Regions from separate parts of the Streptomyces sp. NPDC050504 genome, predicted to be linked through region 1. Evidence: riboswitches for the same ligand, from Rfam matches in the RefSeq annotation. Region 1 holds a riboswitch; each other region holds the start of a gene.

Region 1 (4,183 bases):
CCAGGCCGTCCTGGACGTGATGGGCGTCGGCGGCGGCGAGAACACCCACTGGTTCGTCAAGGACCTGCCGCTGCTGCTGGCGTTCGGCGTGCTGGCGGCGTACACCTACTCCTCCGGGCTGCGCGCGCCCGCCCTGATCGCCTTCGTCAAGGACACCCTGATCTACCTGGTGATCCTGGTCGCGATCATCTACATCCCGTACAAGCTGGGCGGTTTCGACGAGATCTTCGCCAAGGCGGGCGACGCCTACGCGCAGATCAACCCGGCGACGGACAAGCCGCGCGGCGCGCTGGTGCCCGGCGAGATGGGGCAGTGGGGGTACGCGACGCTCGCGCTCGGTTCGGCGCTCGCGCTCTTCATGTACCCGCACTCGATCACCGCGACGCTCTCCTCCAAGAGCCGCGAGGTCATCCGCCGCAACACGACCATCCTGCCGCTGTACTCGCTCATGCTGGGCCTGCTCGCACTGCTCGGCTTCATGGCGATCGCGGCCGGGATCAAGGTCAAGAACGGTCAGCTGGCCATCCCGCAGCTCTTCGAGAACATGTTCCCCGACTGGTTCGCGGGCGTGGCCTTCGCCGCGATCGGCATCGGCGCGCTGGTGCCCGCCGCGATCATGTCGATCGCCGCGGCAAACCTCTTCACGCGCAACATCTACAAGGACTTCATCAGGCCGGACGCGACGCCCGAGCAGGAGACCAAGGTCTCCAAGCTGGTCTCGCTGCTGGTGAAGGTGGGCGCGCTGGCGTTCGTCCTGACCATGGACAAGACCGTCGCGATCAACTTCCAGCTGCTCGGCGGGATCTGGATCCTCCAGACGCTGCCCGCGCTGGTGGGCGGCCTGTTCACCCGCTGGTTCCACCGCTGGGCGCTGCTCGCGGGCTGGGCCGTGGGCATGGTGTACGGCACGGCCGCGGCGTACGGGGTGGCCTCGCCGACCCAGAAGCACTTCGGCGGCTCGTCGGCGGAGATCCCCGGCATCGGGGAGATCGGCTACATCGGCCTCACCGCGTTCGTGCTGAACGTGGTCGTCACCGTGGTCATGACGTTCGTCCTGAAGGCGGTCAACGCGCCCGACGGCATCGACGAGACCTCGCCCGAGGACTACACGGCGGACGCCGGCGACCCCGGGGTCCGGGCCGAGCTGCCGAAGGCGACGGCGGGCTCCGGCCACTAGGCCGTCCGGGCCTTCCGGGCCGCCGAACGGGCCGTCGCACATACGTGCGGCGGCCCGTTCGACGTACGCGATGATGGCCCGCATGACGACCCCGAGGACGCGCCGCACCGCCCCGCTCCTGCTGCTCCCCGTCCTGCTCGTCGCCGCCTGCGGCACCGAGCGGGCAGGAGCGGGCGCCGCGCCGCCGCGGGCCGAGCTGGAGGCGCGCGCCCGCGCCGCGCAGACCTCGGTCGACTTCGTGTACGTCACCGAGGTGACCGGCTTCACGGTCGCCAAACAGTCGGTCGGGGTCGTCGGCGACGACGGCTACGGCGCGGTCCACACCGACGGGAGCGGCAGGATGTTCCAGCTCTCCGTCGAGCGGAAGCGGGGTCAGAAGGGCGGCTACCGCAAGGGCGCGACCGACCACCGGTTCGTACGGATCGACGGCGAGCGGGTGATCACGGCGAGCGGCGAGCTGTCGGCCGTCGACGAACAGACGCTGCGCGACGCGGTCGACGGCGCCCACCGCGCGAACGACAGGGAGCTGGACGAGGTGCTGCCCGAGGCGACCGCGAGCGGCGCCACGGGCGGCGGCGCGGACGTGGAGCGCGGCGACCTCCCGGCCGACGGCGACGGGGCCCCGGTGGACCCCGTGGACCCGGAGAGCGCATCGGGCTGAGCGCCCCGACCGGCCCGGACGCCGCCCGCCCAGGCGGCACAAGGGAAAGCGGCTCCGCGGCGCGCGCACGGCACAATTCGGGCGACCCCGAACAGGTGCCCCGAGACGGGCGACACAACATGTGGTGGGTGCCGCATCAGGCACCCCCCACATGTATGCTCGTCCTCGCTGTCGTCGCAGGGGAATCCGGTGAAAATCCGGAACTGTCCCGCAACGGTGTTCTTTGGCACGCTTTTCCGTGCCCGTGAGTCCGATGACCTGCCGACGGCGCATCCGGTTCAGCCGAACCGGGTGCCCAGACGTCCGGGCCTCGCGGTTGGGCCGGTGGACGCCGTCCGGTGTGCCCTTCGCGCCTGCCCGGACGGCGCCCCGCTGCCCCCGCCGGCCCCGAGCCGAGCGAGGGAGAGCCTCCACGTGACGATCGCGCCCGCCGATCCCGCTTCAGTCGCGACCGCGGACACCGACGGTCCCGGAACCGCACTGCTGCGGACCCTGACCGACCTCACGGTCGACCTGCCCGACACCGACCCGGGCAAGGTCGCGGCCGCCGCGCTGCGCGGCCGGCACGCCGGGTCGGACGCCGCCGAGCTCCGCGACCTCGCCACCGACGCCGCCGCCGGGCTGATCGCGGAGGACCCCGCGTACTCGAAGCTGGCCGCCCGCCTCCTCGCCCGTACGATCGCCGACGAGGCCCGGAGCCAGGGCGCCGTCGTCTTCTCCGCCTCCGTCGCCGTCGGGCACCGCGAGGGCCTGATCGCCGACCGCACCGCCGAATTCGTCACGCTGCACGCCGCCGCGCTGGACGCGCTGATCGACCCGCTGGGCGACGACCGCTTCGAGTACTTCGGCCTGCGCACCCTCTACAGCCGCTACCTGCTGCGCCACCCGATCACCCGCAAGGTGATCGAGACCCCGCAGCAGTTCATGCTGCGCGTCGCCGCGGGCCTGGCCGAGAACAACTCGCCGCGCGCCCTGGACGAGGTCGCGGCGCTCTACCGCCTGATGAGCCGCCTCGACTACCTCCCCTCGTCGCCGACGCTCTTCAACTCCGGCACCCGCCACCCGCAGATGTCCTCCTGCTACCTGCTGGACTCGCCGCTGGACGAGCTGGACTCGATCTACGAGCGCTACCTCCAGGTCGCGCGGCTCTCCAAGCACGCGGGCGGCATCGGCATCCCCTACTCCCGGGTGCGCTCGCGCGGCTCGCTGATCCGGGGCACCAACGGCCACTCCAACGGCATCGTGCCCTTCCTCAAGACCCTCGACGCCTCGGTCGCCGCGGTGAACCAGGGCGGCCGCCGCAAGGGCGCCGCCGCGGTCTACCTGGAGACCTGGCACGCGGACATCGAGGAGTTCCTGGAGCTGCGCGACAACACGGGCGAGGACCAGCGCCGCACGCACAACCTCAACCTGGCGCACTGGATCCCCGACGAGTTCATGCGCCGCGTGAACGCCGACGCCGACTGGTCGCTCTTCTCCCCCGCCGACGTCCCCGAGCTGGTCGACCTGTGGGGCGACGAGTTCGACGCCGCCTACCGGGCCGCCGAGGCCAAGGGCCTGGCGCGCAGGACGATGCCCGCGCGCGACCTGTACGGCCGCATGATGCGCACGCTCGCGCAGACCGGCAACGGCTGGATGACGTTCAAGGACGCCTCCAACCGGGCCGCCAACCAGACCGCGCTGCCGGGCCGCGTCGTGCACTCCTCGAACCTGTGCACGGAGATCCTGGAGGTCTCCGACGACGGCGAGACGGCCGTCTGCAACCTCGGCTCGATCAACATGGGCGCGTTCGTCACCGAGGCCGGCGAGATCGACTGGGACCGCCTGGACTCCACGGTCCGCACGGCCGTGACCTTCCTCGACCGCGTCGTGGACATCAACTTCTACCCGACCGAGCAGGCCGGGAACTCCAACGCCAAGTGGCGTCCGGTGGGCCTGGGCGCCATGGGCCTCCAGGACGTCTTCTTCAAGCTGCGGCTGCCCTTCGACTCCGCCGAGGCCAAGGCGCTCTCCACGAAGATCGCCGAGCGGATCATGCTCACGGCGTACGAGGCGTCCTGCGACCTCGCCGAGCGCGCGGGCACCTTCCCGGCCTGGGACGAGACCCGTACGGCGCGCGGCGTGCTGCACCCGGACCACTTCGACACCGAGCTGAACTGGCCGGAGCGCTGGGACGCCCTGCGGGCGCGCGTCGCGAAGACCGGCATGCGCAACTCGCTGCTCCTCGCGATCGCCCCGACCGCGACGATCGCATCGATCGCGGGCGTCTACGAGTGCATCGAGCCGCAGGTCTCCAACCTCTTCAAGCGCGAGACGCTGTCCGGCGAGTTCCTCCAGGTCAACTC
Region 2 (4,183 bases), on a different contig from region 1:
TCCTGCTGTGCCGTGTCGGCCGTACGACGGGCGGCCGGGGGAAAAACGGGGGAGAGATGGATCCTTTGGTCATAGGCGCACCGCGGCGCGGCGCGCGCGGACTGTCCCTGCGGGTGGCCCGCACCGAGCGGGAGCGTGCGGAGGTGCGGGAGCTGCGCCGACGGCACGCGCCCGGCGGTCCGATCCCCGTCTGGGACGCGTACGACGAGGACGAGGACACCCTTTTGGTGGTGTGCCGGGAAGCCGACGAGGCTGTGGGGTCGCTGAGGATCACCCGGCACCTGCCGGACCGGGGCGATCTGACCTCGTACTTCCCTGACATGCCCGCGGCCCTGTTCGACGCTCCGCACGGCAGCGCCTCCGTGGGGCGGGTGCTGGTCGCGCCGACGCACCGCTCCGCGGACATCACGGCAGCGCTGATCGAGGCCGCCGGTCTGTGGTGCGTTCGGACCACCCCGCTGCGGCGGTACCTCGCGGCGGCCGCCCCGCGCGTGGCCCGCTTCAACCGGTTCTTCGGCGCCCGGCCCGTCCTCGGCCCGGTGGCTGTGCCTGGCTTCGCGGAAGGGCTGGTCCTGATGGACGGTTCGCTGCCCGGGACGGCGGCGCGGGCCGGTGAGTGGCTCACGGCGCGCGGCTGGGAGCCGGGCCGGTGAGGGGCGTGGAGGCGGCGGTGGCGGCGGGCAGGGTGGAGATGACTTCCCGGCCGCTCGCCGAGTACCGGCTGTGCCTCGGGCTCAGGGACGGGGAACTCCTGCGGGGGCCGGTGCTGGACTGTTCCGGCGGAGCCTCGTCCTTCGCGGCGGAAGCCAGGGCCCTGGGCGCGGACGTGACCTCCGCGGACCCGGTGTACTCCCTCTCTCCAGAGCGACTGGCCGCCCTGACCGCTACGGCGCGGGAGCGCCTGATCGCGCTGGCCGAGCGGGTGGGGGACACGCTCGACTTCTCCTGGTCCGGGTCCTGGGAGGCCCACCTGAAACTGTGGGACGGGTCGGCGGAGGCATTCCTGCGGGACTACACCGCCGATCGGGAGCGGAACACCGGGCTGTACGTGGCCGGCGGTCTGCCCCGGCTGCCGTTCCCGGACGGCCGCTTCGGGCTGACGCTCTGCTCGTTCCTGGTCTTCACCTTCCCCGGCCTGCTGGACCCGTTCGAGGCACTGCGGGACCTCGTGCGTGTAACCGCGCCCGGCGGAGAAGTGCGGGTCACGCCGCTTCAGGACGCGGCGGGGGACCCGTATCCCGAGCTGGAGACACTGCGCGTACGGCTGGCGGAGACGGGGGTGGAGACGGAGGTGCGGCCCATCGCGTACAGCCTCAATCCGAGGCAGACGACGATGCTGGTCCTTCGCCGGGGCTGAGCGCGCACCGAGAGGGTCCGGGGACGGTACGCCCCGGACCCTCTCGGGCGAAAGCCCCCGCTGAACCCCTGACGGCAACCTCCGAGCGGTCCGCACGGAGATTCTCCTGCCTCGCCACCTGTGCCCCCCGCCACGAGCTGGGGAACACCGATCCGAGACCGAAGAGCGCGAACCGCTGCCGGCGCGGAACACCTCCGCTCACGCGGAGAGGACGGAGCCACGACGCGTGTGATCGTGACTGGCTCTGGAACACCTCCGCCTGCGCGGAGAACACCGTCCGAAGAACGGTGGAGGCACGGAGGCCGCGGTGAGTCGCCCCGCCACGTCCGAAAGGTCAGAACGCGGTCCAGGTGAAGGCGACCTTGTCGCCCGCGTTGAGCTTGAACTGGCAGCCGCCCACGGGGGTGGACGTGCCGTTGACGGAGATGTTCCAGTAGGCGGCGCCGCCCCCGCTGACGTTCTTGATCGTGTCGACCGAGAAGTCGTCGAACGACGCGTACCAGGTGCCGTCCCAGGTGAAGTTCCGCTTGCGGGCGGCGTCGTCGAGGGCCGCGGTCGGGGTGGGGACGGGAGCGGCGTTGGCGCTCCCGTTGGTGCCGTCGCATCTGTGGGTGCCGCCGGTCGCGGTCGTGACGTCGTGGCCGCGGGTCTTTATCTTCCCCTTGAAGAGGAGCCCGTCCGGGCCGGTCACGGTGAGGGACACGCGTACGGCGGCGTTCGTGCCGCGTGCGTCCGTTCCCGGGGCGCTCTGGGCGTGGGCGACCGCGGGGACGGTGGAGAGGGCCAGGCCGAGGGCCGTTGCGGCGATCAAGTGGCGTGTGCGGCGCGGGGCGGCGGTACGGGTCATGGTGGAGCCTTCCTGGCGGGGCGGTCCACAGCTCGTCACCGACGAGCGGACCGTCGACCCGGCAGACGGACCCGCTCCCTCGTCCTCGTGTACCGGACGACGTACCGGACCGCGACACGGCGGACAGGGCTCTCGGCTTCGCGCTGCAGACCATGACAGTGGGAAGCGAATCAACAGCACGCGCCAGGTACTCCGACTCGCGGCCCCACGGGCCGCACACGGTTGCAGGTCAGCGCCGGATTCGCACCGGCTTCCCCTGATCACGCACATATGAGGTTGTTGTACGAGGTGCTGTGACGACCTTCCGCGTCCGGCGGCGTGCGCTGACACCGCAGTCGCCGGACGGTGAAGTCGTCGTACCTTATGGCCCATTGAGCGGCCCGCGCCACCCGGATGCGGCTACGTCCGTCAGGTGGACCGCCACCACGCACAACGCCGTGGACCGGATCCGCCGCTGAGCACGGGGGAGTTGGTACGTCCGGGTGCCGTACGGGCTCCCGGGCGTACCCCTGGGCCGGCGACGGGGCCGATACCCGCACCGCGACACCAGGGCACGACGCCAGGGCACGACGCCATAGGGCGTCAGGAGCAGTGGCACCCTGAACGGGGCGGGGCGGCTTCCCGCAGCGCCGTGATCGCGCGGAGCGTCTCGGTGGTGTGCCCGGCCACCTGGCCGTTCGGCGTGCAGATGTTCCACAGGCCGTCCGGGGACGGCTCGGCCTTGCCGATGAGGTAGGGGCGCGTGATGTCAGTGACGTCGCGGATGGAGATCGTGACACCCGACCTGGCGACGCTGTACCTGCGCCCTATGCACTTCAGGCAGGCGGGGTTGGCTGTCACCCCGTCGAGGTCCAGAGCTTGCTCGTCCTGACCGCTTCTCGTGCCGAGAACCGGACCCAGCATGACACCTCCATCACCTAGCGCGATCACTCAGTCCATCAGCGTAGCCATAGCGACAGAACACATCCCTTCGGATCGTTCCCTCTTGGGACAAACTTGGGTAATGACAATTCCGCAGCGTGACGCCGAACCGCGCGTCAACCGCGGCGGAGGCTCTGGCGAACCGTGGAAAATGGTGGTGCACATCCGCAGCGATGCGCGCCACCGGTACTCGCGCCTCTGTAAGGAATCGCCCGTTGACCATGGAGAACCTGCCAGGAAAGCTGGTGGTCGAGGTGGGAGAGCGCCAGGCCTGGCCCTTCATCACCTTCCTCGACACCGAAAGCGACCCGGAACGCGAGGTCCGGCTCTACCTGGACACCGACTGGCGGATCGCGACGCCCGGGGACGCCGGTGTGCCGCGCACCGGGACACCGGACAATCCGCTGCCGGACCTGGTCCTCATCAACAACCGTTACGTGGTGAGGGCCGCCGAGCACGCGGACGTGTCAGCCGACATCGTCTTCGACAACGGTCTGACGCTGCGCATCTCCGGAGACGGCACCGAGACCACCGCCGGCGAACCCTGGTGGTTCTCCGCCTGGACGCCGTAACGCGCGACGACACGTGGCGACTCGCGACGACTCGCGGCGGGAAAGACAGCGGGGCAGGCACCCTCGGCCGCGTCCTGTGCGGACGCGGACCGAGCGGCCTGGCCGAAGCGCTGCGAGCCTATGGGAGTCTCCGATACCGCCGCGTCGCACCGGTCGCTCGCCTCGCCGCGACCGGATGCGCCCAACGACGTCACCAGTGGCCGATGACGCCCTCCCACCACCAGTCGCCCGGGTCCTCGGCCGCCCCCTTCGGGTCGATGGCGTGCGCGAGGTCGACCGCCGTCTGGAGCATCGGTCCCAGTCGTTCGTCGTCCGCCGCGTCCAGGACGAGCAGGGCCCGGCGTGCGAAGTACCACCGCCAGGAGATCTCCTGGAACGCCCGCACGGAGGAGTTGAGCGGCACCACGTCGCCCAGTTCGTCGGGGAAGCCGACGACGCGCCCGTCGGTTTCCGTCGCTGCGATCGTGTGGTCCCAGAAGCGGCCCA
Region 3 (4,183 bases), on a different contig from region 1:
GCTGTCCGTCCACGGCGATGTTGAACCCGCCGTCGGCGTTCTGCTGCGTCACGAGGAACGCGCGCGCCTTGGCGATCCGGTCCGCGTACTTCTCCGCGTCCAGGGACAGCCCCTGGATCGCGAGCGCGGCGGAGTTGACGGAGTTGCCCGAGGCCCCGGGGAAGCCGCCGTCGGCGAGCTGGCGGCCCGCGATCCAGGCGAGCGCCCTGTCGACCGCCGCCCGTGACCGCTCGCCGGGAACGAGGTCGAGCGCCATCGCGGCCATGGCGGTGGAGTCCACCTCGGAGTCCCCGGTGGTGGGGATCAGGCTCGGCCACGCGCCGGACGGATGCTGCAGGCCCTCCAGGTAGGCGACGGGCTCCCGCGCCGCCTCGCCCTCGCCCGCGCGGTACTGCGCCATGATGCCCAGCGACTGGGAGAAGACCGACAGGACGTTGCGGTACGCGCCCTTGGCGGCGCAGCTCCGGTCCTTGCCGGAGCTCGGGGCCGCGCACACCGCCGAGGAGAGTCCCTCGATGAGGTCCTTCCCGCCGAAGGCGCGCGGGTCGCGGCCGACGACCTGCGCGAGCAGCGCCGTCTTGCCCAGGGAGCCGCTCGACAGGTGCTTGGCGTCTCCCACGCCCGTCCAGTTGTGAATGGAGCGTCCCGTGCCGTCCCTGCCGCCCTTGTCGAGGAAGTCCACAATGTCGCGGAGGGTGGCCCTGTTTCGGTCCGTGGCCGCCAGGGCGTAGGCCGTGTCGATGGTGAGGCCGTAGTCGGCGAAGCCGCTGCCGGGGCCCGACTCGTAGTAGCGCCCCAGCTTGAGCCGGTTCTTGCCGGTGAGGAACGTCACGCCCTTGGCGAGGTCGGGCCCCGGGGCCGTGGGGCCGGTCCTCTTGGTGGACAGCGTCACCAGGTCCTTGCCCGCGCCCGCGAGCGCGGCGGGCGCCGTGGCGAACAGCAGCGGCTCCGTGCCGCCCTCCTCGTACGCGAACGATCCGTTCAACTGCTGCTGCCCGGACGTCCAGGAGATCCCGGCGTCCGCGCGCCTGCCGTCCCCGAGGGTCCGCAGCGCCTGTGCGGCGAACGCGGTGGACTGCACGGCGCCGACCGTCGCCCCTTCGTAGCCGGGGAAGCCGCCGGTCGGCAGCTGTGCCTTGCGCAGCCAGGTGCGGGCTTTGGCGAGAGCCGCGTCGTGGCCGCCCGCCTTGCGCAGGACGAGCGCGATCAGGCCGGTCGACGCGGCTTCGCTGCCGCAGTGCTCGCCGGGCCCCACGAGAATGCTCGTGAAACCGCCGTCCGGGCACTGGAGTCCCGCCAGGCGCGCCACGGTGTCGGCCGGGGGCCGCACCCCGCCGCGCAGCAGCGCGAGCACGCCGAGCGCCTGCCCTTCGGCGTAGCCCGCGCCCCGGAAGTCGCCCTTGGCCGTACAGCCGGGGTTGGATCCGTCCGGCCCGGGGCCGGACGCACAGCGGTGCGAGACCAGTTCACCGAGCAGGTCGTACCCGCCGAAGGCGCGCGGGTCGCGCCCGGTGACCTCGGCGACCAGCGCGAGGCGGGCTACAGCCGCCCCGTCGGGCGCCTTGTCCGTGCCGTGCGGATAGGCGTACGCGGTGCTCTCGGCGGGCCTGGCGAGGAAATCGACCACCCTGGTGAGCGTCTTGTCGAGGGCGGGGCGCTGCCCGTACGCGGCGGCGAGCCCGAAGGCGGCCTCAGTGGTGCGGAAGTGGTCGTTCTTCTCCGCGCCCTCCTCGTCCTGCCCCACGACGCGTTCGCCGTCCTTGAGGGAGGCGGCGATCCAGCGCGAGGCCGCCGCGACGTCCACGTCGGCGTGCGGGACGTCGGGCACTTCGGGGTCGGGCGGCGCGGTGTGGCCTTCGGGGCGCACGTCGTCGGGGGAGAAGGCGGGACGGCCCTTGGTGCCGCCGACGTCGGTGCCGCCGTAGACCCACGCCTCGACGTCGCCCGCCTTCGGCCTGCGGTCCATGGCGCCGAGCTGGCTGTACGACCAGTGGTCCTGGCCGGGCGGGGCGATCCAGTACGACCAGTAGGCCGTGGCCTGCGGCGTGAGGCGGCACTTCTCCCGGTCAGGAGTGGGGTACTGCTTCCCGGCCTTGAAGTCCTTGTGCCCGATGCGGCAGATGAACCCGGGGCCGTCGTGCTGCGTGCCGGCCGTGCTGAACCCCGCGGTGTGCAGCAGTTCGTAGCCGCTGGTCGGGGTGGTGTCACAGCCCCGTACGACCTTGCCGCCCCACGGACCGAAGTCGACCGCGACGACCGCGCCCTTGGTGGCCGTGCACTTCTTCACCGGTTCCGCCGCCGCGGGAGCCGTACCGGGGCCCGTGACGAACACCACGCTCGCCGCGAGCACGAGCAGTGCTGCCGTGATCGGCGGGAGAAGCCCACCAGTCCCTGCCCACCGGCCTGTTCGTGTTCCGGTCCCCACCGCGACCCCTCGTGTCGGCTGTCCGCGCCGGGCGGGAAAACGCGTGGCGACGGGCCCTGCCGGACACATGCCTGGGCATGCCGGGGGGGGGCGGGGTCAGACCACGCCGTAGTCCGCGACGGCGTCTCGTGCTGAGAATCGACTCGGCCCCGGGCAGTCCGGCTCGCCCGGCGTCGCCGGGCCTACGGTTGCGGGTCAGCGCCGGAATTCGACCGGCTTCCCCTGGAACTGAGCGTGTATCAGCCGGATTGGAACACGCGTACCAAGAGGCCGTCAAGGCGACCGGGGCACCGTACGGACCCGCCGTCACCGACCGTACGGCGCGTCTTTCGGGGGCGCTGGCGCACCGTACGGCGCTGGGGTAGCGTCCAGGGCTGCCGAGTGGGGGAACCCGGTGGGAATCCGGGGCTGACGCGCAGCGGTGTGGGACGGCGGGGGCCGTGCCGAGCCCGAATGCCCAAGCGGTGAAGGCAGTTGCCGGAAGCCGAATCCACGCGATTGGACGGCGGCCACACCGCTCTGCCGCGGGGCGGTGCCGTGCGTTCGGCGCGGGTGTTCTTCGCGGGAGCGGGACGGTCGGCGTTCCCGTGCCCAGGAGCAGACCATGACCCGTACGTCCCGCGTCTCCACGTTCCGTACCCGTGCCGCCACAGCTGGGTCTTCCCGGTTCCGCGCCCGTACCTCCAGACGCGGCGGCCCGGCCGCGTACGCCGCGCTGACCGTCCCCCTCGCGCTCGGCGCCCTCGTCCTCTCGACGGTCCCGGCGTCCGCCACCGCCACCCCCGCACAGATCGCCACCTCCAAAACGAACGGCGTCGCCTACCTCAAGTCCCTCCAGGCCGCCGACGGTTCGTACGCCGGCTCCGGACTCTCCAACGAGTGGGCTTTCAGCGCCTTCGCGGCGGCCGGGACCGCGGCCGTCGACGTCGCGCCCGGCGGCGACGCGTCCAAGAACGCCCGCACCGTGTACCGCAACCTGCTCGCCACGCCGGGCTGGCCCTCCGCGAGCCCCGTCGTCACCGACTACGAGCGCGGGGCGCTCAACGCGTACGCGGCGGGCATCGACCCGGCGCGCGTCTCGGCGTCGCGCAACCTCATCGCCGACGTCTACGGCCACTGGCAGAACGCCGAGCCCGGCTACTTCGGCTCGTCCGCCAACTACAACGGCACCGTCTTCGCGGCCCTCGCGCTCGCCGGGGCCAGGACGCAGACCGGCGCGCAGCGCGTCCCGCAGGCCCTGCTCGACCGGATCGTCGCCCGCATCCGGGCCAACCAGCACAACGACGGCGGCTGGAACTACGGCAAGGCCGAGGGCGACCCGGGCCAGCTCGGCGCCGCGAGCGACATCGACATGACCGGCGCTTCCATGGCCGCGCTCTGCGTGTCCGGAGTGCCGAAGACGGACCCGGACGTCCTCCAGGCCAAGGCGTTCCTCAAGAGCAAGCTCGTCCCCTCGACGGGCGCGTTCAACGCGATGTTCGGCGTGAACACCGACTCCAACGGCTGGGCGGTCTCGGGCCTCAACGCCTGCGGCATTAACCCGCAGACCGGTGACTTCCTGACGCCGCCCGGCAAGACCCCGGTGGACTTCCTGATCGCACAGCAGTTCAACCCGGGCGGCGGGTTCAAGTACCTGCCGTCGGACACCGTGCCGTCCGCGTACGCCTCCATCGACGGCCTGCGCGCCGTCGCGGGCGGCGGCTTCACCGCCGCCCCGCCCGCCCCGGTGACGCCGGGTGCGCCGAAGTGGGTCGGCCA

What was found. Region 1 has a riboswitch for cobalamin ahead of ACIBNE_RS17440 (ribonucleoside-diphosphate reductase subunit alpha). Riboswitches for the same ligand answer to the same signal wherever they lie in the genome.
Region 2: linked by a shared signal. The riboswitch ahead of ACIBNE_RS23230 (DUF4430 domain-containing protein) and the one ahead of ACIBNE_RS17440 (ribonucleoside-diphosphate reductase subunit alpha) in region 1 are both predicted to bind cobalamin.
Region 3: linked by a shared signal. The riboswitch ahead of ACIBNE_RS03545 (prenyltransferase/squalene oxidase repeat-containing protein) and the one ahead of ACIBNE_RS17440 (ribonucleoside-diphosphate reductase subunit alpha) in region 1 are both predicted to bind cobalamin.

The regions. Positions count from the first base shown of each region.
Region 1 covers NZ_JBITHO010000004.1:481,584-485,766, forward strand. Annotated here, with positions in the region: gene mctP (monocarboxylate uptake permease MctP) at 1-1,177, shown strand, start outside; gene ACIBNE_RS17435 (hypothetical protein) at 1,260-1,838, shown strand; cobalamin riboswitch at 1,977-2,119, shown strand; gene ACIBNE_RS17440 (ribonucleoside-diphosphate reductase subunit alpha) at 2,253-4,183, shown strand, end outside.
Region 2 covers NZ_JBITHO010000006.1:93,899-98,081, reverse strand. Annotated here, with positions in the region: gene ACIBNE_RS23240 (N-acyl amino acid synthase FeeM domain-containing protein) at 57-653, shown strand; gene ACIBNE_RS23235 (methyltransferase domain-containing protein) at 650-1,357, shown strand; gene ACIBNE_RS23230 (DUF4430 domain-containing protein) at 1,692-2,204, opposite strand; cobalamin riboswitch at 2,369-2,512, opposite strand; gene ACIBNE_RS23225 (hypothetical protein) at 2,787-3,107, opposite strand; gene ACIBNE_RS23220 (hypothetical protein) at 3,341-3,697, shown strand; gene ACIBNE_RS23215 (SUKH-4 family immunity protein) at 3,888-4,183, opposite strand, start outside.
Region 3 covers NZ_JBITHO010000001.1:859,214-863,396, forward strand. Annotated here, with positions in the region: gene ACIBNE_RS03545 (prenyltransferase/squalene oxidase repeat-containing protein) at 1-2,425, opposite strand, end outside; cobalamin riboswitch at 2,558-2,693, opposite strand; cobalamin riboswitch at 2,810-2,884, shown strand; gene ACIBNE_RS03550 (hypothetical protein) at 3,030-4,183, shown strand, end outside.